Linked DNA regions of Methanococcus maripaludis. The protein of the gene in region 2 binds, or shares a complex with, the protein of the main gene of each other region. Each region holds a gene or a part of one and is shown on either strand. Other genes may lie near its edges. The genes, in order: mcrC and MMJJ_RS05455. A codon is read from its position in the direction of its gene.

Region 1 (12,186 bases), 160 kb from region 2 along the record:
CGTAAACAAATGGAATGCATACGCAGCAGCAGGATTAGTTGCAGCAGTTGCAGTAAGCTGTGGTGCAGCAAGAGCAGCACAGAACGTTGCTTCAGTTATTTTATACTTCAACGATATTTTAGAGTACGAAACTGGTTTACCTGGTGTTGACTACGGTAGATCAATGGGTACTGCAGTAGGATTCTCATTCTTCTCACACTCAATCTACGGTGGTGGTGGACCTGGTATCTTTAACGGTAACCACGTTGTAACCAGACACTCCAAAGGATTCGCAATTCCTCCAGTATGTGCAGCAATGTGTGCAGATGCAGGTACACAAATGTTCTCACCTGAACACACTTCAGGATTAGTTGGTTCAGTATACTCAGCATTTGATGAATTCAGAGAACCAATGAAATACGTAATTGAAGGAGCTTTAAGCATTAAAGACCAGTTTTAAGGTAATAAACGATGATTGAATTAGAAGTCTTCCCACATAGGTATTTAAAAGCAGAAACTACCGAAAAATTCCTGAACCGCGCTTATTCATTGAGTAAAGTTCAAAGAGTAGTCATACATGGAGAATCTCTTCCCAATAAAGTTGGATATGGTCCAGCTAAAGGAACTCCTGTAAATCACTCGGAAAAAAGGGAAATTACTGTTAAGGGAGTCCCTGTAGAACTCATGCTTCAAGTTGGAAGGTTATGGGTTTTACTGGATGATGAAAGCGAAATTGAAAAAATCGAAGAAATCTGTAAGGATCTTTTCCCATTTGGATACCGGTTAACAAAGGGTAAATTCTTAAGGAACGACCCTACAGTATCGGATTTCATAAAATACGGGGAATCTGCTGTTGATGATATCGACAAAAGATTATTAGGTGCAACTGACCCCAGAAGTAAGTTTGATTCTTCTGTCACAATTATCCCAAAGAGCGAAAAAAACGAGTAAGTGATTTTATGCCAGTAGGTAGAAAAGAGCAGATCGTTGATTGTAGGGCTGTTATGGGTCTTGGTGAAGGAGGCGGACTTGCACAAAGAGGAACATTTGCAGAAGGGCTACGTAACGACGTGGTTGTTGTTGCAATGTCTCCAGGGAGAAGGCACATTACAAAACCCGTGTGCGAAATTACCTATGGAATAAGGGAAGCGGGAATTCAGACCAGCGTTCTTGTATTAGATGCAGGAGGGGGAATTCCGTCAGATGCTCCACAAGGAAGTTTGGGTTCCACTTTTGGACTTAAACCCGAAGAAGCTAAACAAGTTAATAGGCATAAATTATGTGTAATACATTTTGGAAATGTAAAAAGCCACATAATTTACAAAGCTAGATTATTCTTAAAATACGTGGATATTCCTACAATAATTGTTTGCCAAACTCCAGTAGATATGGAAGATTTCGCAGCAATTGGAATAAAAACGAAAAATGTAATGCCTTTGGAATCAAAAACTGAAGGTAAAATCGTTGAAATTATTACTGGCGTAATAAGAGGAGAATCAGCTCCTCAAAAAAAAATTGATGAAATCATTGAAAGCATAAAAAAACATTTAGGTTAAGGTGATCTTATGGCATACACGCCTCAGTTCTACCCTGGTGCAACAAAAGTTGCTGAAAACAGACGAAATCACTTGAATCCAAACTATGAATTGGAAAAATTAAGAGAAATCCCTGATGAAGATGTTGTAAAAATCATGGGACACAGACAACCTGGTGAAGACTACAAAACAGTTCACCCTCCACTTGAAGAAATGGACTTCGTAGAAGACTACGCAAGAGACTTAGTAGAACCATTAAACGGTGCTAAAGAAGGACACAGAGTTAGATACATTCAGTTTGCTGACTCAATGTACTTTGCTCCTGCTCAACCATACGACAGATCAAGATCATACATGTCAAGATTAAGAGGAGTAGACGCAGGTACACTCTCAGGAAGGCAAGTTGTTGAATGTAGAGAAAGTGACCTTGAAGAATTCTCCAAAAACATACTCATGGATACAGAACTCTTTGACCCTGCTACATCAGGTATGAGAGGTGCAACCGTACACGGACACTCATTAAGATTAGACGAAAACGGTATGATGTTTGATGCACTCCAAAGATGTGTATTCGACGAAAAAACCGGACACGTTATGTACGTAAAAGATCAGGTGGGAAAACCACTCGATGCACCTGTTGACGTTGGAGAACCAATCCCTGAAGCAAAATTAAGAGAAATTACAACCATCTACAGAAACGATGGTGTTGCAATGAGAGCAGATCCTGACGTTATCGAAGTTGTAAAAAGAATTCACAGAGCAAGAACACTCGGTGGATACATCCCTACAAACGAAACATTCAAAGGATTATAATTAAATTTTAAATTAAAAAAAACCTCTTAAACCATTGAGGTGAACTTATGGAAGCTGAAAAAAGATTATTTTTGAAAGCCTTAAAGGAAAAATTCGAAGAAGACCCTAAAGAAAAGTACACAAAATTCTATACTTTTGGCGGTTGGGAACAATCTGCTAGAAAAAGAGAATTTGTTGAAGCTAATGAAAAAATAGTAGCTGAAAAAAGACAAGGAATCCCACTCTACAACCCAGATATTGGTGTTCCTCTAGGACAGAGAAAATTAATGCCTTACAAATTGTCAAACACTGACGACTACTGTGAAGGTGACGATTTACACTTCTTAAACAACGCTGCTATCCAACAATTATGGGACGATATCAGAAGAACTGTTATTGTAGGTATGGACACTGCTCACTCAGTTTTAGAAAAAAGATTGGGTGTAGAAGTAACTCCTGAAACAATCAACGAATACATGCACACAATCAACCACTCCCTTCCAGGAGGAGCTGTTGTTCAGGAACACATGGTTGAAGTTCACCCTTCCCTTGCATGGGACTGTTACGCTAGAATCTTCACCGGTGACGATGAATTAGCTGACGAATTAGACAGCAGATTCTTAATCGACATCAACAAATTATTCCCTGAAGAACAAGCTGAAACATTAAAAGCTGCAATTGGTAAAAAAACATACCAAGTATCAAGAGTTCCATCACTCGTAGGTAGAGTATGTGACGGTGGTACAATCTCAAGATGGTCTGCAATGCAGATCGGAATGTCATTCATTACCGCATACAAACTTTGTGCAGGGGAAGCTGCAACAGCTGACTTCTCATACGCTTCAAAACACGCTGATGTAATTCAGATGGGTAATGCTTTACCAGGAAGAAGAGCAAGAGGTCCAAACGAACCAGGAGGAATCAGATTCGGTATTCTCTCCGATGTTGTACAAACAACAAGAGTTTCAGAAGACCCAGTTGAACAATCATTAGAAGTAGTAGCAACAGGTGCTGCTTTATATGACCAAATCTGGCTCGGTGCATACATGTCTGGTGGTATAGGATTCACTCAATACGCTACCGCATCATACACCGACGATATCTTAGATGACTTCTCATACTACGCACTCGACTACGTTGAGAAAAAATACGGTAGAATGGGAACAAAAGCTACAATGGATGTAGTAGAAGATGTTGCTGGAGAAGTTACACTCTACGCATTAGAACAGTACGATGACTACCCAGCATTATTAGAAGACCACTTCGGTGGATCACAAAGAGCTGCAGTTGCTGCTGCTGCATCAGGTATTGGTGTATGTATGGCAACAGGAAACTCAAACGCTGGTGTAAACGGCTGGTACTTATCACAAATCTTACACAAAGAATACCACAGCAGACTCGGATTCTACGGTTACGACTTGCAGGACCAGTGTGGTGCTTCAAACTCACTCGCAATCAGAAACGACGAAGCTGCACCTCTTGAATTAAGAGGACCTAACTACCCTAACTACGCGATGAACGTAGGTCACCAGGGAGAATACGCAGGTATTGCACAAGCTGCTCACTCTGCAAGAGGAGACGCATTTGCACTTAACCCATTGGTAAAAGTTGCATTCGCTGACCCAATGCTCGTATTCGATTTCTCCAAACCTAGAAAAGAAATTGCTAGGGGAGCATTAAGAGAATTCGAAGCTGCAGGAGAAAGAGACGTTATCTTACCTGCTAAATAAATTCTATAATTTAAGGGAGCCACTTGGCTTCCTTTTTTTATACTTATTATATATTGTTTCATAATCGTTAACAATATAGATTAATTAAAATATACTTTAATTAAATTAAAGAAAATATTAGACGTTATTCGATGAAAAACGGAATACAAAGTAATATATATCATATAACAAGATAATAACTGAATAGCTAACGGCATAGATATATCTCTAGGCTTAAAAAGCCAATAAAGGCATAGCTAACAGTCCCTTATATTGTGAGGTGAAATAATGGATCCAACATTGATTTCTCTGGGGGCATTGGCCCTAGCAGGAGCAGCTGCGACTGTTTCTGGTTGTGCTGAAGACTTGGAATCCGACGTCGGTTCACAGTCCAACCCTAACTCTCAGGTTCAATTAGGTCCGCAAATGGGCAATATTCACAGATACTTCAACAAGGCTATATCTGGGGAACCTGTATCATACGGTTTGTATGTTGCAGTTGCAGGTACCATTGCTTGGGCACTAATAAACGCAGGATTAAACGTTGTTTTAGCGATAATCGTGGGTGCAGGTGTTGCTGCAATCGTACACGGTGCTTACTCAGTTAGTGCATTCCTTGGAAGAACTGTAGGTCAGTCCAAAAAGTTCGGACAACCTGTTTACATGGATGTTCTTACATCACACATAGGTCCAATCGTAGGACACGGATTTATAGCTGTTTTCACAATGACTCTTGCTGCATATTTAGCAACAACGGCATTAGGAAACCCATTCCCATTACCATTGGTTTCATTGATCTTCGGTATTACTGTAGGTGCTATCGGTTCATCAACTGGTGACGTTCACTACGGTGCTGAAAGAGAATACCAAAAATACCCATTCGGTGGCGGTATCCCTGTTGCTAACCAAGGTGACATCGATATTTACGCAGAATATGGGGTAAGAAATGGTTTAGATTCTTCATACTTCTGTTCAAGATTTGGTGGTCCACTTACAGGATTATGCTTTGGTTTAATTATCTTCCTCGATGGCTGGAGAAGCATTCTCGGTAACATCATCGGTGGAGACTTAGTAACAAAAACATCAATCGCACTTTTAGTAGGTCTCTTAGTAGTGGCCGTTGCAGCAGTTATCAACAGGAAACTCGAGGTATATGCTAGAAACAAATACGGACCATACAGAAATTAATTAAAATAAGGAAGATTGGTGATATTATGGATGCTACAAGCTTTATATTACCTCTTGCGGAAATAACCATTGCGGGAGCGATTATCAACGCAAGTGTTCACTTCGTTCCAGTAGGTGGTGCTCCAGCAGCGATGGCTACTTCAACAGGGGTAGGTACAGGTACAACACAGTTAGCAGCAGGTGCAGGTTTTACTGGACTCTTAGCTGCAGCTGCAATGGCTTCACAAGCAGGTGTTTCACTGTCTAATCCAGTTCACATGTTATTAATCATGTTATCTGGTGCTGTCGGTGCAATGATCATGTTAGGTCTTACAATGTTAATTGGTCAGATTATCTATGTATACGGTATTGGTATCGTCCCTGCAGCAGATAAATGTGAAAAAGACCCTATTACAGGAGATATTCAAAAACCATACATTACACCAGGTACAACAGGACACGGTATTCCAACCGTTTGTTTCGTAAGTGGTACAATTGGTGCAGCACTTGGTGGTCTTGGTGGTGCTCTTGCATACATCGCACTCCAGCAGTTAGGATTTGCTGCAGCTATTGCAGGTGTATTGGCAGTTGGATTCTTCTTCATGAACGCAGTATTAGCTTCATACAATATTGGTGGTACAATCGAAGGATTCCACGACCCTAAATTTAAGAAAATGCCAAACGGAGTTATTGCTTCATTTGTTTCTTCATTAATCGCAGGAGCAGTATTAATTGGAATGGCTATGGGACTTTAAGTCTGCATGGTTTTCAAAAATATTTGAGGTGTAATTATGTCACATGGTGGTGGAGGACACGCAGCAGAGCTTTTTCCTGAAGATCAGGTTTTAGCTATCGGCGCTGTATTATCAATCATCGGAATGTACGTTGCACAATTTGTTCCGTCATTAGCTATGCTCATTGGTGGGTTATTAGCTGCGGGCGCTTGTGTTGCAGGTGCAAACACTACAAGAAGAGTAGCCGCTTACGGATTAGGTACAGGTGTTCCATCAATTGGAATGGTAAGTTTAGGTATGGGTACAATTTCAGCATTGGCAGGTGTTTTAATACCTTCAGCATTTGGACTCCCAGTACTTGCTACACCAATCCTTGCTGCAGTAATCGCAGTAATTGTTGGATTTATTGTTGGTAAATTAACACAAAATCCAGTAGGAATGAAAGTACCAATTATCGTTTCAAGTATGACTAAACTCTCATTAATGGGTGCTTTAGCAATTTTAGGATTCTGTACTGCATTTGCAGGCGGATTTTCAGCTGATTTAATTATTAATGGTGCAATCAACAACGGAGTTATTGCATTGGCATTTATTGCAGCAGGTATGTCAATTTTACACCCATTCAACGCATGTATCGGCCCAGATGAAAGCCACAAGAGAACAATTACTCTTGCAGTTGCATGTGGATTGATGGCATGGTTGATATTCTCAATTGCAAAATTAGACATAGTTTCAATAGTAGTAGCTGCAATCTTCTGGTTATACACTTACGGATCATTCGTAAAAATGTCACTTGGTGACGCTTGCGAAGTTAAATATGTACCAGAATTGCCTAAGAAAGAGTAAGGTGGTATAGATGGATATCGTCAAAGTATGTCCTGAACTTCACATAGTAATGGACGTAGACTCAGGTTTAATAGCCGAAATGAGAAAAGACATTCTCGTTGTAGATTTACACCCTGTTGAAGACGAAATAAACAAATTAGCACAATACGCAAAAGCATTAGAAAACTCGCTTGATCCAAGAAACACACCTATGAAAGCATACGCTGGAAGGGAAGGAACTTACAAACTTGCAGGTATGTTCCAAGGAATGTTCTTTGGTTTCTGGGTAACAATGGCAGTTCTTGTGCTTGTAACTATATTGGCTGTTAAAATGAATCTAAGCCTAATAGGGTTGTAATCTGAATAGGAGGTGCAGACAATGGCAGATAAAAAAGCCCCAGCAGCAGGATGGCCTGTTGCTAACGGTGAATACGTAGTGGGTAACCCTGAAAGCTGTGTTGCAGTAGTTACACTCGGTTCCCACGGTTTGGACCAGGCTGCAATTGACGCTGGTGCAGCTATTTCAGGACCATGCCACACAGAAAACTTAGGAATTGAAAAAGTTGTTGCAAACTACATTTCAAACCCGAACATTAGATTTATGGTAATTACTGGATCAGAAGTTCAAGGACACATTACTGGACAATGTATCAAAGCATTATATGAAAACGGAATTGGTGACGATGGTGGTATCATCGGAGCTAAAGGAGCTATTCCTTTCATGGAAAATGTAGGAACAGAACCAGTTGGAAGACTTCAAAGCCAAATCGTTGAATGCATTGATTTAATCGATGTTGAAGACACTGGAAAAATTTCAGATGCAATCAAAAACTGTATCTCAAAAGACCCAGGAGCATTTGAAGAAGATCCTATGGTTATTGAATTAGAAGGTGGCGCAGCTGCTGCTGGTGAAGAATCCACTTCAATTAAACCTACTTCACCTGAAATGGCGTTATTAGAAGCTAGAATGAGAATTGTCTCCGAAAAAATGAATGAAGCTGCAATGATTGCTAAATTTAACTCAGGATACTACAACGGAAAAATCCAAGGTATTGCAATAGGATTGTTCCTTTCAATTGTGATATTCTCATTACTCTAAGGAGGAGGTGCAGACAATGGCAGATAAAAAAGCCCCCGCAGCAGGATGGCCTGTTGCTAACGGTGAATACGTAGTGGGTAACCCTGAAAGCTGTGTTGCAGTAGTTACACTCGGTTCCCACGGTTTGGACCAGGCTGCAATTGACGCTGGTGCAGCTATTTCAGGACCATGCCACACAGAAAACTTAGGAATTGAAAAAGTTGTTGCAAACTACATTTCAAACCCGAACATTAGATTTATGGTAATTACTGGATCAGAAGTTCAAGGACACATTACTGGACAATGTATCAAAGCATTATATGAAAACGGAATTGGTGACGATGGTGGTATCATCGGAGCTAAAGGAGCTATTCCTTTCATGGAAAATGTAGGAACAGAACCAGTTGGAAGACTTCAAAGCCAAATCGTTGAATGCATTGATTTAATCGATGTTGAAGACACTGGAAAAATTTCAGATGCAATCAAAAACTGTATCTCAAAAGACCCAGGAGCATTTGAAGAAGATCCTATGGTTATTGAATTAGAAGGTGGCGCAGCTGCTGCTGGTGAGGAAGAAGGAGGCCTCATGATTGAAGGTATCCCTACTGTAGCAGAGCCAGACATTGAATCAATGAAATCATTAAATGAAGCATTGGATTACAAAGTAGGATTGATGACAAGAGACATTGGATTAGCTTCCGGTGTTCAAACTGAAACCGTTACAGGATTAATGTACGGTTCAGTATTTGCTGTCGCATTAGTTGCAATCCCAATAGCTTTAAAATTCTTAATGGGGTGAGTAAATGTCTGAAATTCCAACAGTAGTCACACCAACAAAAGACTACAAAAGACTTCAAGCAAAACTCGATGAAATCGAAAACACCGTTGAAAATACCAACGCTGAAATAATCCAGAGAACCGGTAAAAAGGCAGGAAGAGACGTAGGTATTGCATACGGACTCGCAATAGGATTTATATTTGTATATGTTCTAGGAACCGTTTTACCATTATTTGACTTAATAAAATAAGAGAGCCTAAACAGAGGTGGAATAATGTTTAGATTTGACAAAGAACAAATGGTCATTGAGTTCGCTGGTGCAAAATTCGGTGGACAACCAGGAGAATACCCAACCGCATTATCAGGTACAATTTTCTATTCAAGACACAAAATTGTAGAAGATGCTAAAAAAGGTATCTTCGATAAAAAAGCTGCTGAAGCTTTAATCAACAAACAAGCTGAAATGCAAGACATCACAGGAAATTCAGCATTCGTGCAAGTTTTCGGTGGTACTGAAGAAGCTTTAGTTAACTACATTGATTTTGTTTCCGAAGTATGGGAGGGTCCAATGTTACTCGACTCAACATCCGGTAAAGCAAGAATGGCTGCTGCAAACAGAGCTACAGAAGCAGGATACGCAAACCAGTGTATCTACAACTCAATCAACGTTGCTGCAGAAGACGAAGAAATTGAAAACTTAACAAACAGTGATGTTGAAGCTTCAATCGTTTTATGTTTCGACCCAATGGACCCATCCGTTGGAGGTAAGTTAAACGTATTAAACGATGGTGGTAAAACAAAAGACATCGGTATGTTAGAACTTGCAGAAAAAGCAGGTATTAAATACCCACTCATCGACGTTGCAGTAACCCCAATGGGTAACGGTGCAGGTCACGCTGTTAGAGCTGCTTTCGCAGTTAAAGCAAAACTCGGTTTACCAGTAGGTAGCGGTATTCACAACGTACCTTCCGCATGGGACTGGCTTAGAGAATTCAGAAAAGGATTAAGAGAAGAAGGAAAAGATCAGATCGCAAAAGACGTACACCACGTATGTGACATTGGTGCAAACATTGTACAGACAATGACGTCAGGTGACTACGTTTTATACGGTCCAATCGACAATGCTGAACTTGCATTCCCTGCAGTTGCAATGACCGATATGATCATCGCAGAAACAGCAAAAGAAATGGGAACAGTGCCTGTTGCAGAACACCCATTAAACAAATTAATTTAATTAATTTGTTTCTTCTTTTATTTTTAGAAAATAATATTTATAAATTTAAATTTATGAGTTATAACATATAAAAAAAATAAAAAAAGTTAGTTATCCTGAAATTTCCAGATTACTGAAAAATCTTTTAATGCAGAAGTTATTCGCTCTTTTACCCCTTCTACAAGGATTTTTTGTTCATCATCCTGACTTAATTCAAATATTACTCCGTTATGTTCACTGAGTTCACCAAGAACCTCTATTTGAACTTCTACTGGCATAGTTATTCTTATTGTCTCAGAACCCTTTTTTCGTTTAACTTCAGTATTAAATGAAGTCTGTTTCAGTGGGAATTCAAGATTAATTTCATTTCGTAATGCCTGACCCATTTTGATCAGATATTCTTTTGAAGTACCAGGATCAGCTAATCCAAACAGTATTACTTGTATTTTAGAAATTTCTTTTTCAGCATCCCTTAAAACTTCAAAATCTGCGTGTTCATCAAGTAAATAGTAAGTAATGATGTTGTTTGCAATCCTGAGTTTTGAATAAACATCCTCAGGAAGTGGCCGAACTTTAGAAATCTTTGATGCCAGTTCGTTTAGTATTACCCATTGTTTATCAATCCCCTTGGCATCCTTCATTATTCATCCTCTCTACATATTTTTTAATTATTTCTTCTGAATTGTGGTTCAATACTGCACCGTATTTTTCCAGATCTGCCTTTATCTTCTCAATGTCAGTATCAGGATCTACAAAGTAAGCTTGGTAACTGGTAGTTCCTTCAATATTAAGTATTGCCACATTTTGATTTGGGTCAAGTTCCCTATCATCATGAGAAGCCCTAACACGAACAGTTCCCGAAACTTCGGAATTCAGTGCTTCTTCCACGGTTATAATCGATATCAATTTTGCAGTAAATTTTACCATCATATCACCCTCAGATACGATATAACCTCTTTGTGTTATTGTATATAATTTTAGTGATTTCATCTAAAGCGTATTCATCCTTTTTTAATTCCCATATCGTTTCAATAACTTTTATTACATTTTTTGGCTCGTTTTTCTCACCTTTTATAGGCGAAAGGTAGGGACTATCTGTTTCAACAACGACATTTTCGAGACCTAGATTTTTAACGAGATTTTTGTGGTGTTCTGAAAAGCATACCAGTGTAGAATATGAAATAAAATTACCGTTTTCGATTAGTTCTTTTGCAAGTTCTAGCGAACCGCTGTAGCAGTGATACATTGAAATCACGTCATTCTTTAAAATCTCGTAAGAACGCTCTTCCATGCCCCTTGCATGAATTACTACAGGCTTATTTACTTCTTCTGCAAGTTTTATGAACTTTTTAAATATATTTTCCTGCCTTTCAATATTTTCTGCATCAAAATCAAGCCCAATTTCCCCAACTGCTAAAATTTCTTTTTCTTTTGACTGAATAAAATTATAAACTTTTTCAATTGCATTATCATCCGCATTAACTCTTCCAGGGTGATATCCTAAAGTTACGTAAATTCCATATTTCTCTTTTAATTCAACTGCTCTCCTGCAGCTACCTAAATTTGTACCGCTTGTTACCATCTGCACTTTTTTGTCAAACGCCCTATTTACGATATCTTCACGATATTTATTGAGCGATTTATCTTCAACATGACAGTGTGAGTCGATATACTTAAAATCCGCTAAATTCATAAAAACACCTAAATCATAATTAAAAAACCTATTATCAGGATATCTAAAATTATTGTAACTCCTGAATTTAAAATTATTACTTTTGTACCCATTTTAGAACCAAATAATGAAAAATGAAGTGGAATCGAATGTTTTACCGATCTTGTAGAAAATGCCACAATATTTCCAAATATAAGGCCAATTAAAACTTCATTTTGAGTTAATGAGGCTTCATTTAAGAATGTTCCTGCCATCACCATTGCAGCTGAAACATTTATTATCTCTGTTATTGCCAAAATTCCAGTATTTGGATTTAAATTAAAAATATTCGTTACAGGCATTACAATTGTGGAAAAAACATCGAAAAATCCTATTTTTGACAAGTAAAGTACCAAAAACATTGAAATAAACATTATCGGAACAAATCTTCTTGCAAATTTAAATGTCTTTTCAAAAGGACTAATTTTATTATTTATTTTACTTCCACGGCTTTTTATTTTTCCAATATTTTTTCTTGAAATTATTAATAAAATGAATAATCCCAATATACTTTTTGTAAATGCAATCGAAAGCCTTAAAATTACATAAATTATTCCAGTATACCCTAAAATTGGTATTACTACAGGAATATAATACGTTAAAACGTGTGAGAGTACTGCAGGAAACGAATTTGCCAATGTTCCTGCCAAAACTTCTGTTTGTGT
Region 2 (17,559 bases):
AAGGAACACTAGATGACTTTGTAAAATATTTTAAGGATAGGTGTAGTACTCTAAGAAAAATAATTGAATTGAAAAATCAAAAGAAAGCATACCCTTTAAACCAGCTTTTTAGGCGAAAAAAAGAAAATGAAGTGTTTATTGCAGGGATCGTTTCAGATGTGAATTCCACCAAAAACGGACACAAAATGGTTGAATTAGAAGATGAAAACGGAACTTTTAGGGTACTTTTGATGAAAGATAAAATGGAAAAAGGAGACCTTCCCTCAGACGTTCTTTTAGATGAAGTTATCGGTTTTGAAGGAACTATAAACGATAAGGGAGACTTGATGTTTGTAGATCGGGCATTTAGGCCAGATATTACTCCAAAACCCACAAAAACAACCGACGAAAAGATATACACTGCATTTTTGTCAGATGTTCACGTAGGAAGCCGTGAATTTTTAAATAAGGTCTTCGCAAAATTTATCCGGTTTTTAAATGGCGAAGTAAATAACGGTTTAGAAGAAAAAATAGTAAGCAGATTAAAATACATTTCAATTGCAGGGGATTTAGTAGATGGTGTTGGAATTTACCCTGGTCAAGAGTACGATCTTTATGATGTAGATATAATTTCACAGTATGCTGAAGTTGCAGCTTATTTAGAGCAGGTTCCAGAACATATAAAATTTATAATCTGTCCTGGTAACCACGATGCGTTAAGACCTGCGGAACCGCAGCCTACATTTGATGAATCGATAACGAGCCTATTTCCAAAAGAAAATGTTACATTTGTTGGAAACCCTGGTGTAGTAAATATGCATGGCCTTGATTTGTTGATGTATCACGGCAGAAGTTTTGATGACATTATCGGCCAGATTTCATCAGCCCAGTATACAAATCCTCCTTCAATCATGACTGAACTTTTAAAAAGAAGGCATTTATGCCCGACTTATGGTGGAAGATGTCCGATAGCTCCAGAACACGTTGATTATCTTGCAATACATACCGAACCTGATATTTTCCACACTGGACACATCCACATCAACGGGTATGATAATTATCATGGGGTAAGGATGATAAACAGTGGTACATTTCAGGAACAGACTGATTTCCAGAAAAGAATGGGTATCAAGCCTACACCTGGAATTATTCCGATACAGGATTTATCAAAAAGAGAACAACACATGATTGAATGGAATCAGGGAAAAATCGAAATAAATTAATTTTTATTTTATTTTATTTTATTTTATTTTATTTTATTTTATTTTTTAGACAGCATTTTTAATTTATCAAGTCCTGCCTTTTTAATTGCTTTTTTCATTTCTACAACAGCTTGCGGGTCTTTTTCAGTCAGGGTTCCAGTTACAATTACGTCTGCACCGCTCATGACTTTTTCATAAGCTACTTCGGGAGTTCTTATTCCTCCGCCGACAATAATGTTTATTCCACTTAATTTTTTGGAAATTCCAACCATTTCATTGCTTACAGGGTATTCTGCACCGCTTCCTGCTTCAAGATATGCCCATCTCATTCCAAAGTATGATGCTGAAAGACTGTAAAGTCCTGCAATTTCTGGTTTTTTCTGCGGAATTTCATTTACTTCCCCGACAAATCCAACAGCAGTCCTGCTTATTGGTTCAATTCCAAGATATGCCATAGGAAGTGTTTCAAGTCCGTATTTTTTAATTGTAAGGGCGCCCAGAGTTGGTGCGGTCATGTTCCAGTACGTGTTTTTCGAGTTCATGAGGCTCATAAAAAATACCGCATCTGCTTCTTTTGTGACGCCATCAACATTTCCAGGGAATAATATTATTGGAAGTCCTGTGATTTCCTTAATGTCTTTTGTAACTTCATCGAGGTTTATTATTCCGATACTTCCCCCGATAATTATCGCATCAGCATAATCTTTGACGTGATTTGCAATTTCCCGATAGTTCTTTTCATCAGGGTCTATAAGTACGAAGTAAGCTGCACCTTCTTCTTCGATAATTTTATTCAGTTTAGACTCAATTTCTCCAAGTTTTATCTGCATCATGGGCCCTCTATAACTCTTAATTATAATCATATCGGTTATGATTTTTCATTTATTTAATAATTTAGGTAATTTTGGGCTTTTTTGTTCAAGTTAATTGGGCAGATTTTTCCAATAATATTATAAAAAACGAAAATTATCACAAATAGGTTTATATCTGCAAAAGAAGTACCTAAATAGTCCTCAAATGGACAGTTAGATACGGTGAAAATATGGAACAAATAATAATGGTAACTTTGGGAGCTTATGCGGCATTTTTGGCTATAATGTCACACGTGGCTTACAAAATTTACCTTAAAAGATTTATAAAACTTTAAAAATCGATAACAATCATTTTCTTGTTTATTATTTTTTTTAAATTAAAAAATTAAAAATAAAAATTATTTTTCTATAATTGTTTCTTTAATTGCCATTCCAAAGTGCCGCGCATTTTCATCGGGTTTTATCAATACTTTGGTTCCAACTTTTAAATCAACAACTGAAACTGGTTTTCCATCTTCTCCAACTAAACGGATAGTTTCTGCGTTTTGGAGGATTGTTCTTAAATTTTCCCCGTTGTATTCTGCTTCAACAAGGAATAACGGTCTTTTTTCGATTTTTACGCGTCCGATAATGGCTTCTCTCGTTTCACCGTTTTTACTAACGACTAAAACTTTATCGCCTGCTTTTAAATCGCTTAAATATTTAGTTTTGTTTTCAGGGCACAAGATATAGGCATGAACAGGTCCGGCATTTACCCTAAATGGTCGTGTAGCGACATACGGGTTTTCAACAGTTTCTGAATGAACTAAAAACATCCCTCGGGAGTAGGATCCAATTAACATTCCTTCTCCCATTTCCATCATGGAACATGTGTCAATACAGACTCGGTCCCCACTTCCAACAGGTTCAATTTTTGTAACTGTTGCGTATTCGAGTTTTACGCTTTCAGAGTTCATTCTTTCAATTAATTTTGAGAAGTCTTTTACTTCGTTAATACCTTTTGGAATTAAAACTACGCCGTCAACTCCTTTTTCTAAAATTTCGTATGCAGCTTCCGCGTCTTTTACGTTTGTTACAACTGAAACGATTTTTATTTCTTCGCTGAATAAATCTGCAATGATGTTTTCAAGAGGAATAATTGTCCAGTCGCTTCCTTCTAAAACAATGTAATCGACAAAATCGAGTTTGCTTACGTCTGTAGCGTAGACTTCATCTTCTTTGGTGTTTATTACAACGTAAACACCGGTTTCTTTTCCGGAGAGTTTTGCAGATTTTAAAATCTCTAAATCTTCCCCTTTATTAATTAAAACGATATCTGCATCGAGATTATCAGAAACAATTTTTATATTTCCAAGTTCTCTTACAGAACTTATTTCTTCCTTTTCTGCAATGATTCCTGGAATTGAACTCTCAAGAGCATCTTTTACCGATTCCATTCTCTCTTCAAGGTCATTTCCTGTTGTTTTTATCCATCCAAATTTCATATATTCACCATGCCTATATTTTGAACCAAATATGCCGAATTGATTCTTGAATTGATATGTATTTAATCTATATATTTTTATTTATAATTAATTAACATATTTACTTAAAAGAAACTGTGTGGTCACGATGCTCTCGAAGATTTGTAAAAACTGCGCTTATGTTATGGATTATTTTTTATCAAAAGAATGGTTCCAAGTACTGATAATTGCAGCAATTTCTGCATTACTCGCTTATTATTCCCTATTTTATTTTGCATGGGGTACTGGTTTTGATGAAAATTTAAGGTATATTTTAAGCACGCTGCCACAAACACAAGGGGCGATTGTTGGAATTGTTGCATCGATTTCAATTGTTGCAATCCAGATGGTAAGCCAGCAGTATTCAACGAGAATTACGCATCTTTTACTTAACAAGACGTTTTGGGGATTTATAATAGCTTATATCGTTTCTATGAGTTACGAAGTTTTGATACTCGGGTTTATGCCAACAGCAAGAATTCCGGTATTTATTGGAGGATACGAGATATCATATCATATTTTAATTGGTATTTTGTTCTTTTTTGTCTATTTTGACTTTTTGATACTTTTACCCTACATGAAGAACACGATTAATGGGTTAAAGCCCGAAAATGTTATAGATGCTTTAATAAATTCCATTTCAAAAGACGAAATAAAAAATTACCGTTCACTGGATTCAGAAAACAAAGATTACAAATCTGCAAGGAATATTCCAAAAAACACACTGAGAACAGTTTACTATATAATTGGAAAAAGTTTAAAATCTGATCACTACATGACTGCAAGAAACGGGATAATCCTTCTTGGTGCAAATTACTCAGTTTTAGCGAAAAAAGGTAAATTTAAAAATAAAAAATTTTTTGAAAGCTACATAGACAACCTTAAAAATTTGGGACTGACTGCATACGGGACTTCATTTTCAATCTCAAGGGAAGCAATAATTTCACTTGAAAAAATTTCGAAATTTGAACTAAATAGAAATTATGACTTATCTTTAAGGGCGCTAAACGGAATTAAAAAAATCGGACTTTTGTATGCTCAAGAATACGAATTAAAGATAGACAAATCAGACGAAAAAGAGTTAATCCATATTGTGTTTGAAAAACTTGGAAATATCATAAAATTCATACTTTCAAAGCCTAAACACAACGAAAAAATAATATCAAAACAGGTAACGTTCAAAATTATGATGTTTTCCGAAATTTTAAAAATTTTTGAACTAATTTTGGATAAATTAAATTCAAGGGACATATTAAAAAATGAAGCTGCTGGAACTTTAATTTTGGATGCACTGAATAATTTTTCAAAACCCGTTATTGAATTTATAAAAACAAATGAAAATACAGAATTTGTATCTGAAATTGTCTGCAATCTTTCAAAAACACTGAAAAATTTCGTAAAATTAATTTCCAAAGCAAATGAAGAAAATGAAAGTTTAAACGAGTATTTAATAGAAATAGTGAAAATATACGGAATAATTTTAGATTTGATATGCGAAAAAACGATTGAAAAAACAATAGATACGATTTTATTAGATATTTCAGAAATTTGGAAGATTTCAAACGGGAAATTTGAACAAATCTTTGGAATTGGCGATATTGTTGAAAATATAGATAATTCTGAAAAAATAAAATGTGCAGACAGTTTAAGAGAACAACTAATAGAAAAAATTTCAAAACAAGACAATAATTAAAATTTTATAGCACCATAGAAAAATACTATTAAAAAATAAAAGCGTGAAAAAATCGAAAAAGTTTTAAATTCAATAGCGGAAATGGAAGATAACGACTGGAAATTGTTAAAAATAATTGAAATTTCAATGAAAAATCACGAATGGGTACCTATTCAAGATTTAAGGCGAAAAACGGGATTTCATGAAAAAGAAATAGTTTTCAGGCTTGGAAGATTGAATAAATTTAAGTTTACCAACAAGTCTAATTACGGATACAGGCTTTCCCACTGGGGGTATGATGCATTAGCGATGAATGCATTTATAAAAAAGGAATTAATTGCAGGAATTGGTGGAAAAGTTGGGGTTGGAAAAGAAGGCGATGTTTATCACGTTCTGCTCACGAATCACCGTGAAGCTGTTTTGAAATTCCACCAGCTTGGAAGAACATGTTTCTCAATGGGAAAAAGATACCGAGAGTACCTTGCAAATAAAAGGCATATCAGCTGGCTTTACGCTTCAAGGCTCACCGCTGCAAGAGAATTTGAAGTTTTAAACATGCTTTTTCCAGTTGTAAAAGTTCCTGAACCAATTGAACAGAACCGGCACGCAATAATAATGGGAAAACTACACGGGGAAGAATTAAAGCGTGTTAATCTTCCTGAAATAAATGTGGATCCCGAAGAATTTTTCTGGAAGTTAATGGCAGAAGTTAAAAAAACATACGATTTAGGAATTATTCACGGGGATTTAAGTGAATTTAATATATTGATTGATTCGGAAGGCGATTTTGTAATTATCGACTGGCCTCAAGCAATCGAAGTCGGAAAAAAAGGAAAATTGGATAAATTACCATTTGAAGAAGTAGAATACGATGAAGAATTTTATCTAAAAAGGGATATTGAAAATCTGCTCCGGTACTTTAAAAAGTACGGAATCGATAAAGACATGGATAAGTTATATAATTATGTTATTGGAGATATAAATAGCGAAAATATTTAATGGATTTTTCAATAATTTACGGATTTTTCGGTGATTTCATGACAAAAGTTAACTTCATGCAGGGAAACATGGCATGCGTTGAAGGTGCAATAAAAGCAGGATGTAAATTTTTTGGAGGGTATCCAATTACCCCTTCAACTGAGATTGCAGAAGGAATGGCAAAAAGACTTCCAAAGATTGGCGGGTTTTATTCACAAATGGAGGATGAAATTGCAAGTATCGCATCAATAATCGGTGCAAGCTGGGCAGGTACAAAGTCAATGACAGCAACAAGTGGCCCGGGAATGAGTTTAATGCTTGAAAATATCGGCTACGCTTACATGACTGAAACACCTTGCGTTTTAGTAAATGTCCAAAGAGGTGGCCCTTCAACAGGACAGCCAACTGCAGCAGCTCAAGGAGACATGATGCAGGTAAGGTGGGGAAGTCACGGGGACTATGAACCGATAGCACTCTGTCCTTCATCAGTTCAGGAAATGTATGATTTTACAATACTTGCTTTTAATTATGCAGAAAAATACAGAATACCTGTTTTTGTTATGGCAGATGAGATTTTAGGACACATGAGAGAAAAAGTAGTTTTACACGATGATATTGAAATATTAAACCGTGAAAAACCGGAAGAAAAACCATGTACCAAACCATATCCGTTTGGCAAAGAAGTTCCACCAATGCCCACATTTGGTGAAGGATATAATATCCACGTAACAGGATTAACTCATGGGGAAAATGGGTACCCTGACGTTTCAGCAGAAACACACGATAAACTGGTTAGAAGAATCTGCAACAAAATTTTGGAAAATAAAGATGACATTGTATTATACGAAGGAAAGTATATGGACAGTGAAACAATGTTTATCTGCTACGGAACTCCTTCAAGAACTGTAAAACACACGGTTGAAACTCTAAGGGAACAAGGACAAGATGTTGGATACATCAGGTTAAAAACTGTATTTCCATTTCCTGATAAATTGATAGCAGGATTAAAAGCCTCAAAAATTATCGTTCCAGAAATGAATTTAGGGCAGATTTCTGGAGAAGTTATGAAATATGCAAAATGCGAAGTAGTTGGTTGTGGAAAAATCGGTGGAGAACTACACAGGCCCGAAGACTTAAAAGAATTAATTTAAAAATTTTAAAAAAGTTATTTTATTTTTTTAGTACTTTATTTTAAAGAATTTAAAACCGCATTTATTACGTATTCATCAGAAATTCGTTCTGCATCTTTTGAACAGAAATCTATTCTTATGTTTTTACTTGCACCAGGCATACCTGCCGCAGTGATTGTAACTATTCCGTAATTTTCAAGCAATTTTAGTGCAGTTTCAATTAATTTTTCTTCTGATGGATTTTTTATTATAAATCCGGTTGGAGTTTTTTTATACTCAACTTTTTCAGTTTCAAGTACTGATAAATCAACTTTTTCTGCACGTTCAAATGCATTTTTTAAATTATTTAGATCAAAACTTTCAAGAGCAGTTACAACTGCGGCCATTATTGGGGCCTGCGCTTCAAGTCCAAATTTTAAACCTTCAGAATATATCTGGTCAACTAAGTTTTTATTCCCTGCAAGAAGGCCTGCTCTTGGGCCTTCCATTAATTTGTCCATGCTGGTTACAACTAAATCTGCACCCATTTCAAGAGCTGGTGATTCTCCGTACAATTGTCTCAAGCGTGCTCCTGAAGCATCATCAAAAAATACTGGAGAATTTTTAGATTTTGCGTAAGCTATTATTTTTCCTGCAATTTCTTCAGAAACTACTTTGTGATCCATGGTAGCTCCAGTTATTACCGTAAATGAATTTTCATCAATTTTTGAGAGAATTTCTTCTAAAGAATCACTTTCAAAGTATTCCATTCCAAATATTTTGCAACTCCGTGGAATTGAGGGGTGTGCAGGTTTTTCAGGAACATAATGCACCAGTTTTTCGAAAGACTTTGAAATGGTCATTATTGTGGACAATATTGCCGAAGAAGTCCTGTTAAAACATACTGCATTATGAATTTTGGAATTTCCTGATAAATGGCTTAAACCAGCATTATTTAGTTTTTCTGAAAATATTGCTGGCCCAACATATGTTTCTATTAATTTTAGGTTTTCTTCACAGATTTCAAATCCGCCACAAAGACCCGTTAAATCATAAATACTGTTTCTTCCAGTATTTTGTATTTTTTTTCTTATTATTTCTCTTGCTGTATTTACCCGGTTTAATTCCAAAAGACTATCCATAACTGCACCTTGATACGTAAATTATACTAATTAACCTGCCCCTGAACATCCGCATCCGTTTTCAGCGGCTTCAAGATCAATATCTTCATTAGTTATTCTTTCGATTAATTCTTCTTCCGATTCTTTTTTTTCGATTTTTCTTCTTTCAACAAGTTCAAGAAGTTCGGGTCTGTAATATATGTCATTTTCTAAAAGAACCCATTCTTCATCATTTTTTGGTTCAATTGCTTTGACGGTTCCATGAGTTCCTGTGTTAATATATCTTACATAGGAACCGATTTCTATGAGTTTACCATTGCGGTCAAGAGTCATAGAATCACCTCAATTCTAATATCTCATAGTGTACAATATATACTATCGTTTCAAACCTAAAAACATTACACTATCCATATCACTTGCATATTATGCAATTGAAGTGAACATCTGATTGAAATACTCAGGTGCGATGTAAGCCTACAATCTAGGTGAAACCTAGATAGCAACCAAATGTCATTTCCTTTAATGTAAAATGACGTACTCCACGAGAGGGTGGCGTAAAATTCTTTTACGCTACTAATTCCGGTTGATCCCGCCGGAGGCCACTGCTATTGGGATTCGACTAAGCCATGCGAGTCTATGGTTTCGGCCATGGCGGACGGCTCATTAACACGTGGTTAACATACCCTCAGGTGGGGGATAACCTTGGGAAACTGAGGATAATACCCCATAGAAAAAGCAGTCTGGAACGATTCTTTTTCGAAAGCATATGCGCCTGAGGATTGGACTGCGCTCGATTAGGTAGTTGGTGGGGTAATGGCCCACCAAGCCTACGATCGGTACGGGCCTTGAGAGAGGAAGCCCGGAGATGGGGACTGAGACACGGCCCCAGGCCCTACGGGGCGCAGCAGGCGCGAAACCTCCGCAATGCACGAAAGTGCGACGGGGGGATCCCAAGTGCTCATGCACAGCATGGGCTTTTATCAAGTGTAAACAGCTTGAGGAATAAGGGCTGGGCAAGTTCGGTGCCAGCAGCCGCGGTAACACCGACGGCCCGAGTGGTGGCCACTTTTATTGGGCCTAAAGCGTCCGTAGCCGGTCCAGTAAGTCCTTGTTTAAATCCTGCGGCTTAACCGCAGGACTGGCAGGGATACTGCTGGACTTGGGACCGGGAGAGGACAAGGGTACTTCAGGGGTAGCGGTGAAATGTGTTGATCCTTGAAGGACCACCTATGGCGAAGGCACTTGTCTGGAACGGGTCCGACGGTGAGGGACGAAAGCCAGGGGCGCGAACCGGATTAGATACCCGGGTAGTCCTGGCCGTAAACTTTGCGAACTAGGTGTTAGGTGGGCCCCGTGCCCATCTAGTGCCGAAGGGAAGCCGTTAAGTTCGCCGCCTGGGGAGTACGGTCGCAAGACTGAAACTTAAAGGAATTGGCGGGGGAGCACCACAACGGGTGGAGCCTGCGGTTTAATTGGATTCAACGCCGGGCATCTCACCAGGAGCGACAGCATGATGACGGCCAGGTTGACGACCTTGCCTGAAGCGCTGAGAGGTGGTGCATGGCCATCGTCAGCTCGTACCGCGAGGCGTCCTGTTAAGTCAGGTAACGAGCGAGACCCGTGCCCTATGTTGCTACTTTTTCCTCAGGGAGAAAGGCACTCATAGGGGACCGCTGGCGCTAAGTCAGAGGAAGGAGCGGGCAACGATAGGTCCGCATGCCCCGAATCTCCTGGGCTACACGCGGGCTACAATGGCTAGGACAATGGGCCGCAACCCTGAAAAGGGACGCAAATCTCCTAAACCTAGTCGTAGTTCGGATCGTGGGCTGTAACTCGCCCACGTGAAGCTGGAATCCGTAGTAATCGCAGTTCATAATACTGCGGTGAATGTGTCCCTGCTCCTTGCACACACCGCCCGTCACACCACCCGAGTTGGGTTGAAGTGAGGCCTTGGCCTTTGGCTAGGGTCGAACTTGGGCTCAGCGAGGGGGGTGAAGTCGTAACAAGGTAGCCGTAGGGGAACCTGCGGCTGGATCACCTCCTAAAAAAAGAACAATGGTTGCTACTAGGCACTAAAAGATTGTAGGCTATTAGTTGCTCAGTCCACAATACCGAGTATTATGGACCGAGGACCGGATTTTTAGTGAAGGTCGTGCATAAGCCTCCGTATCTGGTGTTATCCAGATGCCTAGATTTATCTATTACCCTATCTGGGGAATGGCTTGGCTTGGAACGCCGATGAAGGACGTGGTAAGCTGCGATAAGCTCAGGCGAGACGCATACAGTCATTGAACCTGAGATTTCCGAATGGGACTTCCTACTTTGTAATCCGTTAAGGATTGGGAACGCGGGGGATTGAAGCATCTTAGTACCCGCAGGAAGAGAAATCAATAGAGATTCCGTTATTAGAGGCGATTGAACGCGGATCAGAGCAAACTGAATCCCTTCGGGGAGATGTGGTGTTATAGGGCCTTCTTTTCGCCTGTTGAGAAAAGCTGAAGTTGACTGGAACGTCACACTATAGAGGGTGAAAGTCCCGTAAGCGTAATCGATTCAGGTTTGAAGTGTCCCTGAGTACCGTGCGTTGGATATCGCGCGGGAATTTGGGAGGCATCAACTTCCAACTCTAAATACGTTCCAAGACCGATAGTGTACTAGTACCGCGAGGGAAAGCTGAAAAGCACCTTTAATCGGGTGTGAAAAGAGCCTGAAACCAGATAGGTATGGTATGACACGGCCCCAAAGGCAACTATACTGAAGGAAACCGTCGCAAGACGGCTGTACGAAGTATAGAGCCAGGGTTGTGTCGTCCGTTTCGAAAAACGGGCCGGGGAGTATATTGTTGTGGCGAGCTTAAGATCTTCACGATCGTAGGCGTAGGGAAACCAACAAGTCCGCAAAATCTTGAGGGACGGGGTCTTAAGGGCCCGGAGTCACAGCAATATGACCCGAAACCGGGCGATCTAGGCCGGGGCAAGGTGAAGTCCCTCAACTGAGGGATGGAGGCCTGCAGAGTTGTTGCCGTTCGAAGCACTCTTCTGACCTCGGTCTAGGGGTGAAAGGCCAATCGAGCCCGGAGATAGCTGGTTCCCTCCGAAGTGACTCTCAGGTCAGCCGGAGTTTAGATAGTCGGCAAGGTAGAGCACTGATAAGGTGGTTAGGGGAAGAAATTCCTCGCTGTTTTGTCAAACTCCGAACTTGTCGTCGTCGCATGCTCCGAGTGAGGGCATACGGGTAAGCTGTATGTCCGAGACGGGAATAACCGAGACTTGGGTTAAGGCCCCTAAGTGCCGATTAAGTGTGAACACGAAGGGCGTCCTTGGTCTAAGACAGCAGGGAGGTTGGCTTAGAAGCAGCCATCCTTTAACGAGTGCGTAACAGCTCACCTGTCGAGATCAAGGGCCCCGAAAATGGACGGGGCTAAATCGGCCGCCGAGACCCAAGGGCACCGAAAGGTGATCCTGTAGGGGGGCGTTCTGCGAGGGCAGAAGTTCGGCTGTGAAGTCGAGTGGACCTCGTAGAAATGAAGATCCCGGTAGTAGTAACAGCATAAGTGGGGTGAGAATCCCCACCGCCGAAGGGGCAAGGGTTCCACAGCAATGTTTTTCAGCTGTGGGTAAGCCGGTCCTAACTCTCGAGTTAACTTCTTTGAGAGGAAAGGGAAACAGGTTAATATTCCTGTGCCATCTAAATACGCGTGGCAACACTAGGTTAGTTTCCGACGCTTCTGGGTAGGCTGAGTGTTCTTGTCTGGGCATTCAAGCTTATAAGTCCGGGGAGAGTTGTAATAACGAGAACCGGATGAAAGAGTGATGAGCTCTCCGTTAGGAGGGTTCGGCCGATCTCTGGAGCCCGTGAAAAGGGAACTAACAAGGATTTTAGATGTCCGTACCCAGAACCGACACTGGTGCCCCTAGGTGAGTATCCTAAGGCGTAGCGGATGAATCTAGTCGAGGGAAGTCGGCAAATTGGCTCCGTAACTTCGGGAGAAGGAGTGCCAGTGATCTTGTTTATATATGGGATCGCTGGTCGCAGTGACCAGGGAGGTCCGACTGTTTAATACAAACATAGGTCTTAGCGAGCCTGAAAAGGTGTGTACTAAGGCCGACGCCTGCCCAGTGCTGGTACGTGAACCCCGGTTTCAACCGGGCGAAGCGCCAGTAAACGGCGGGGGTAACTATAACCCTCTTAAGGTAGCGAAATTCCTTGTCGGGCAAGTTCCGACCTGCATGAATGGCGTAACGAGACCTCCACTGTCCCCGACTAGAATCCGGTGAACCTACCATTCCGGCGCAAAGGCCGGAGACTTCCAGTGGGAAGCGAAGACCCCGTGGAGCTTTACTGCAGCCTGTCGTTGGGGCATGGTTGTGAGTGTACAGTGTAGGTGGGAGCCATCGAAACCTTTTCGCCAGGAAAGGTGGAGGCGACCCTGGGACACCACCCTCTCATGACCATGTTCCTTACCCTTTTAGGGGACACCGGTAGGTGGGCAGTTTGGCTGGGGCGGTACCCTCCTAAAAATGCATCAGGAGGGCCCAAAGGTTGGCTCAAGCGGGTCAGGACTCCGCTGTTGAGTGTAAGGGCAAAAGCCAGCCTGACTTTGTTGCCAACAAAACGCAACGAAGAGGCGAAAGCCGGGCCTAACGAACCCCTGTGCCTCACTGATGGGGGCCAGGGATGACAAAAAAGCTACCCCGGGGATAACAGAGTTGTCGCGGGCAAGAGCCCATATCGACCCCGCGGCTTGCTACCTCGATGTCGGTTTTTCCCATCCTGGGTCTGCAGCAGGACCCAAGGGTGGGGCTGTTCGCCCATTAAAGGGGATCATGAGCTGGGTTTAGACCGTCGTGAGACAGGTTGGTTGCTATCTGCTGGATGTGTTGGCTGTCTGAGGGAAAGGTGGCTCTAGTACGAGAGGAACGGGCCGTCGGCGCCTCTAGTCGATCGGTTGTCTGACAAGGCATTGCCGAGCAGCCACGCGCCAAGAGATAAGAGCTGAAAGCATCTAAGCTCGAAATTCATCCTGAAAATAGACAGCCGTTTCCTTCGGGAACGAGAACATCTGTAGAAGACAGGTTTGATAGGCTAGGGGTGTACGCATCAAGGTTTTCCGAGATGTTCAGCCCGCTAGTACTAATAGTTCAAGAGATAAATTGGCATCTGGACACTTAAAGATACGGGGGCAATAGATGCACTTTTAATTTAAACTTTGATATAACGGTCATAGCGGAGGAGTTACATCCGATCCCATCCCGATCTCGGAAATTAAGCCCTCCTGCGATTCATTAAGTACTGCCATCTGGTGGGAACAATGTGACGCTGTTAGTCACTTTTTATTTTAGGCATATTAATTTGTATATTTAGATTAAAGGATATTTTATTGGATTTCCCTTTTTAAATTAATTTTTTTTATATACTATCGTTTCAAACCTAAAAACATTACACTATCCATATCACTTGCATATTATGCAATTGAAGTGAACATCTGATTGAAATACTCAGGTGCGATGTAAGCCTACAATCTAGGTGAAACCTAGATAGCAACCAAATGTCATTTCCTTTAATGTAAAATGACGTACTCCACGAGAGGGTGGCGTAAAATTCTTTTACGCTACTAATTCCGGTTGATCCCGCCGGAGGCCACTGCTATTGGGATTCGACTAAGCCATGCGAGTCTATGGTTTCGGCCATGGCGGACGGCTCATTAACACGTGGTTAACATACCCTCAGGTGGGGGATAACCTTGGGAAACTGAGGATAATACCCCATAGAAAAAGCAGTCTGGAACGATTCTTTTTCGAAAGCATATGCGCCTGAGGATTGGACTGCGCTCGATTAGGTAGTTGGTGGGGTAATGGCCCACCAAGCCTACGATCGGTACGGGCCTTGAGAGAGGAAGCCCGGAGATGGGGACTGAGACACGGCCCCAGGCCCTACGGGGCGCAGCAGGCGCGAAACCTCCGCAATGCACGAAAGTGCGACGGGGGGATCCCAAGTGCTCATGCACAGCATGGGCTTTTATCAAGTGTAAACAGCTTGAGGAATAAGGGCTGGGCAAGTTCGGTGCCAGCAGCCGCGGTAACACCGACGGCCCGAGTGGTGGCCACTTTTATTGGGCCTAAAGCGTCCGTAGCCGGTCCAGTAAGTCCTTGTTTAAATCCTGCGGCTTAACCGCAGGACTGGCAGGGATACTGCTGGACTTGGGACCGGGAGAGGACAAGGGTACTTCAGGGGTAGCGGTGAAATGTGTTGATCCTTGAAGGACCACCTATGGCGAAGGCACTTGTCTGGAACGGGTCCGACGGTGAGGGACGAAAGCCAGGGGCGCGAACCGGATTAGATACCCGGGTAGTCCTGGCCGTAAACTTTGCGAACTAGGTGTTAGGTGGGCCCCGTGCCCATCTAGTGCCGAAGGGAAGCCGTTAAGTTCGCCGCCTGGGGAGTACGGTCGCAAGACTGAAACTTAAAGGAATTGGCGGGGGAGCACCACAACGGGTGGAGCCTGCGGTTTAATTGGATTCAACGCCGGGCATCTCACCAGGAGCGACAGCATGATGACGGCCAGGTTGACGACCTTGCCTGAAGCGCTGAGAGGTGGTGCATGGCCATCGTCAGCTCGTACCGCGAGGCGTCCTGTTAAGTCAGGTAACGAGCGAGACCCGTGCCCTATGTTGCTACTTTTTCCTCAGGGAGAAAGGCACTCATAGGGGACCGCTGGCGCTAAGTCAGAGGAAGGAGCGGGCAACGATAGGTCCGCATGCCCCGAATCTCCTGGGCTACACGCGGGCTACAATGGCTAGGACAATGGGCCGCAACCCTGAAAAGGGACGCAAATCTCCTAAACCTAGTCGTAGTTCGGATCGTGGGCTGTAACTCGCCCACGTGAAGCTGGAATCCGTAGTAATCGCAGTTCATAATACTGCGGTGAATGTGTCCCTGCTCCTTGCACACACCGCCCGTCACACCACCCGAGTTGGGTTGAAGTGAGGCCTTGGCCTTTGGCTAGGGTCGAACTTGGGCTCAGCGAGGGGGGTGAAGTCGTAACAAGGTAGCCGTAGGGGAACCTGCGGCTGGATCACCTCCTAAAAAAAGAACAATGGTTGCTACTAGGCACTAAAAGATTGTAGGCTATTAGTTGCTCAGTCCACAATACCGAGTATTATGGACCGAGGACCGGATTTTTAGTGAAGGTCGTGCATAAGCCTCCGTATCTGGTGTTATCCAGATGCCTAGATTTATCTATTACCCTATCTGGGGAATGGCTTGGCTTGGAACGCCGATGAAGGACGTGGTAAGCTGCGATAAGCTCAGGCGAGACGCATACAGTCATTGAACCTGAGATTTCCGAATGGGACTTCCTACTTTGTAATCCGTTAAGGATTGGGAACGCGGGGGATTGAAGCATCTTAGTACCCGCAGGAAGAGAAATCAATAGAGATTCCGTTATTAGAGGCGATTGAACGCGGATCAGAGCAAACTGAATCCCTTCGGGGAGATGTGGTGTTATAGGGCCTTCTTTTCGCCTGTTGAGAAAAGCTGAAGTTGACTGGAACGTCACACTATAGAGGGTGAAAGTCCCGTAAGCGTAATCGATTCAGGTTTGAAGTGTCCCTGAGTACCGTGCGTTGGATATCGCGCGGGAATTTGGGAGGCATCAACTTCCAACTCTAAATACGTTCCAAGACCGATAGTGTACTAGTACCGCGAGGGAAAGCTGAAAAGCACCTTTAATCGGGTGTGAAAAGAGCCTGAAACCAGATAGGTATGGTATGACACGGCCCCAAAGGCAACTATACTGAAGGAAACCGTCGCAAGACGGCTGTACGAAGTATAGAGCCAGGGTTGTGTCGTCCGTTTCGAAAAACGGGCCGGGGAGTATATTGTTGTGGCGAGCTTAAGATCTTCACGATCGTAGGCGTAGGGAAACCAACAAGTCCGCAAAATCTTGAGGGACGGGGTCTTAAGGGCCCGGAGTCACAGCAATATGACCCGAAACCGGGCGATCTAGGCCGGGGCAAGGTGAAGTCCCTCAACTGAGGGATGGAGGCCTGCAGAGTTGTTGCCGTTCGAAGCACTCTTCTGACCTCGGTCTAGGGGTGAAAGGCCAATCGAGCCCGGAGATAGCTGGTTCCCTCCGAAGTGACTCTCAGGTCAGCCGGAGTTTAGATAGTCGGCAAGGTAGAGCACTGATAAGGTGGTTAGGGGAAGAAATTCCTCGCTGTTTTGTCAAACTCCGAACTTGTCGTCGTCGCATGCTCCGAGTGAGGGCATACGGGTAAGCTGTATGTCCGAGACGGGAATAACCGAGACTTGGGTTAAGGCCCCTAAGTGCCGATTAAGTGTGAACACGAAGGGCGTCCTTGGTCTAAGACAGCAGGGAGGTTGGCTTAGAAGCAGCCATCCTTTAACGAGTGCGTAACAGCTCACCTGTCGAGATCAAGGGCCCCGAAAATGGACGGGGCTAAATCGGCCGCCGAGACCCAAGGGCACCGAAAGGTGATCCTGTAGGGGGGCGTTCTGCGAGGGCAGAAGTTCGGCTGTGAAGTCGAGTGGACCTCGTAGAAATGAAGATCCCGGTAGTAGTAACAGCATAAGTGGGGTGAGAATCCCCACCGCCGAAGGGGCAAGGGTTCCACAGCAATGTTTTTCAGCTGTGGGTAAGCCGGTCCTAACTCTCGAGTTAACTTCTTTGAGAGGAAAGGGAAACAGGTTAATATTCCTGTGCCATCTAAATACGCGTGGCAACACTAGGTTAGTTTCCGACGCTTCTGGGTAGGCTGAGTGTTCTTGTCTGGGCATTCAAGCTTATAAGTCCGGGGAGAGTTGTAATAACGAGAACCGGATGAAAGAGTGATGAGCTCTCCGTTAGGAGGGTTCGGCCGATCTCTGGAGCCCGTGAAAAGGGAACTAACAAGGATTTTAGATGTCCGTACCCAGAACCGACACTGGTGCCCCTAGGTGAGTATCCTAAGGCGTAGCGGATGAATCTAGTCGAGGGAAGTCGGCAAATTGGCTCCGTAACTTCGGGAGAAGGAGTGCCAGTGATCTTGTTTATATATGGGATCGCTGGTCGCAGTGACCAGGGAGGTCCGACTGTTTAATACAAACATAGGTCTTAGCGAGCCTGAAAAGGTGTGTACTAAGGCCGACGCCTGCCCAGTGCTGGTACGTGAACCCCGGTTTC

The links.
Region 1: the proteins of MMJJ_RS05455 (region 2) and mcrC are in contact, whole or in part, in a cryo-EM structure (PDB 8S7X), measured with the Methanococcus maripaludis proteins. Residues at the interface, in WP_011169945.1 of Methanococcus maripaludis: Tyr18 (codon at 8,657), Asn20 (codon at 8,651), Thr21 (codon at 8,648), Thr23 (codon at 8,642), Glu31 (codon at 8,618), Lys33 (codon at 8,612), Trp38 (codon at 8,597), Leu40 (codon at 8,591), Asp44 (codon at 8,579), Ile45 (codon at 8,576), Tyr46 (codon at 8,573), Tyr47 (codon at 8,570), Arg48 (codon at 8,567), Leu51 (codon at 8,558); in WP_011171501.1 of Methanococcus maripaludis: Asp143 (codon at 1,365), Met144 (codon at 1,368), Glu145 (codon at 1,371), Ala148 (codon at 1,380), Ala149 (codon at 1,383), Thr154 (codon at 1,398), Lys155 (codon at 1,401), Asn156 (codon at 1,404), Val157 (codon at 1,407), Met158 (codon at 1,410), Pro159 (codon at 1,413), Leu160 (codon at 1,416).

The regions. Positions count from the first base shown.
Region 1 is NZ_CP026606.1:1,165,770-1,177,955, reverse strand. What follows is about bases 1-2,736. They hold mcrC (methyl-coenzyme M reductase I operon protein C), read left to right. Parts: upstream 1-938; coding sequence 939-1,535; downstream 1,536-2,736. Other genes in these bases: mcrA (coenzyme-B sulfoethylthiotransferase subunit alpha), read left to right, coding at 2,375-2,736; mcrG (coenzyme-B sulfoethylthiotransferase subunit gamma), read left to right, coding at 1,545-2,327; mcrD (methyl-coenzyme M reductase operon protein D), read left to right, coding at 451-930; mcrB (coenzyme-B sulfoethylthiotransferase subunit beta), read left to right, coding at 1-439. Outside these bases: more of mcrA, read left to right, coding at 2,737-4,036; mtrE (tetrahydromethanopterin S-methyltransferase subunit E), read left to right, coding at 4,304-5,203; mtrD (tetrahydromethanopterin S-methyltransferase subunit D), read left to right, coding at 5,230-5,937; tetrahydromethanopterin S-methyltransferase subunit MtrC, read left to right, coding at 5,974-6,762; MMJJ_RS06320 (tetrahydromethanopterin S-methyltransferase subunit B), read left to right, coding at 6,773-7,099; mtrA (tetrahydromethanopterin S-methyltransferase subunit A), read left to right, coding at 7,121-7,840; mtrA (tetrahydromethanopterin S-methyltransferase subunit A), read left to right, coding at 7,857-8,618; tetrahydromethanopterin S-methyltransferase subunit MtrG, read left to right, coding at 8,623-8,847; mtrH (tetrahydromethanopterin S-methyltransferase subunit H), read left to right, coding at 8,872-9,831; MMJJ_RS06295 (DUF2096 family protein), read right to left, coding at 9,918-10,451; MMJJ_RS06290 (DUF749 domain-containing protein), read right to left, coding at 10,429-10,737; MMJJ_RS06285 (TatD family hydrolase), read right to left, coding at 10,748-11,503; MMJJ_RS06280 (nucleoside recognition domain-containing protein), read right to left, coding at 11,512-12,186.
Region 2 is NZ_CP026606.1:1,006,865-1,024,423, forward strand. The notes cover bases 7,068-9,793. They hold MMJJ_RS05455 (DUF2098 domain-containing protein), read right to left. Parts: upstream 8,709-9,793; coding sequence 8,427-8,708; downstream 7,068-8,426. Other genes in these bases: MMJJ_RS05445 (2-oxoacid:acceptor oxidoreductase subunit alpha), read left to right, coding at 7,068-7,296; MMJJ_RS05450 (TIGR03576 family pyridoxal phosphate-dependent enzyme), read right to left, coding at 7,332-8,396. Outside these bases: MMJJ_RS05420 (DNA-directed DNA polymerase II small subunit), read left to right, coding at 1-1,202; MMJJ_RS05425 (phosphoglycerol geranylgeranyltransferase), read right to left, coding at 1,241-2,011; MMJJ_RS05430 (3-dehydroquinate synthase II), read right to left, coding at 2,392-3,477; MMJJ_RS05435 (DUF2254 family protein), read left to right, coding at 3,605-5,188; MMJJ_RS05440 (RIO1 family regulatory kinase/ATPase domain-containing protein), read left to right, coding at 5,270-6,166; more of MMJJ_RS05445, read left to right, coding at 6,205-7,067.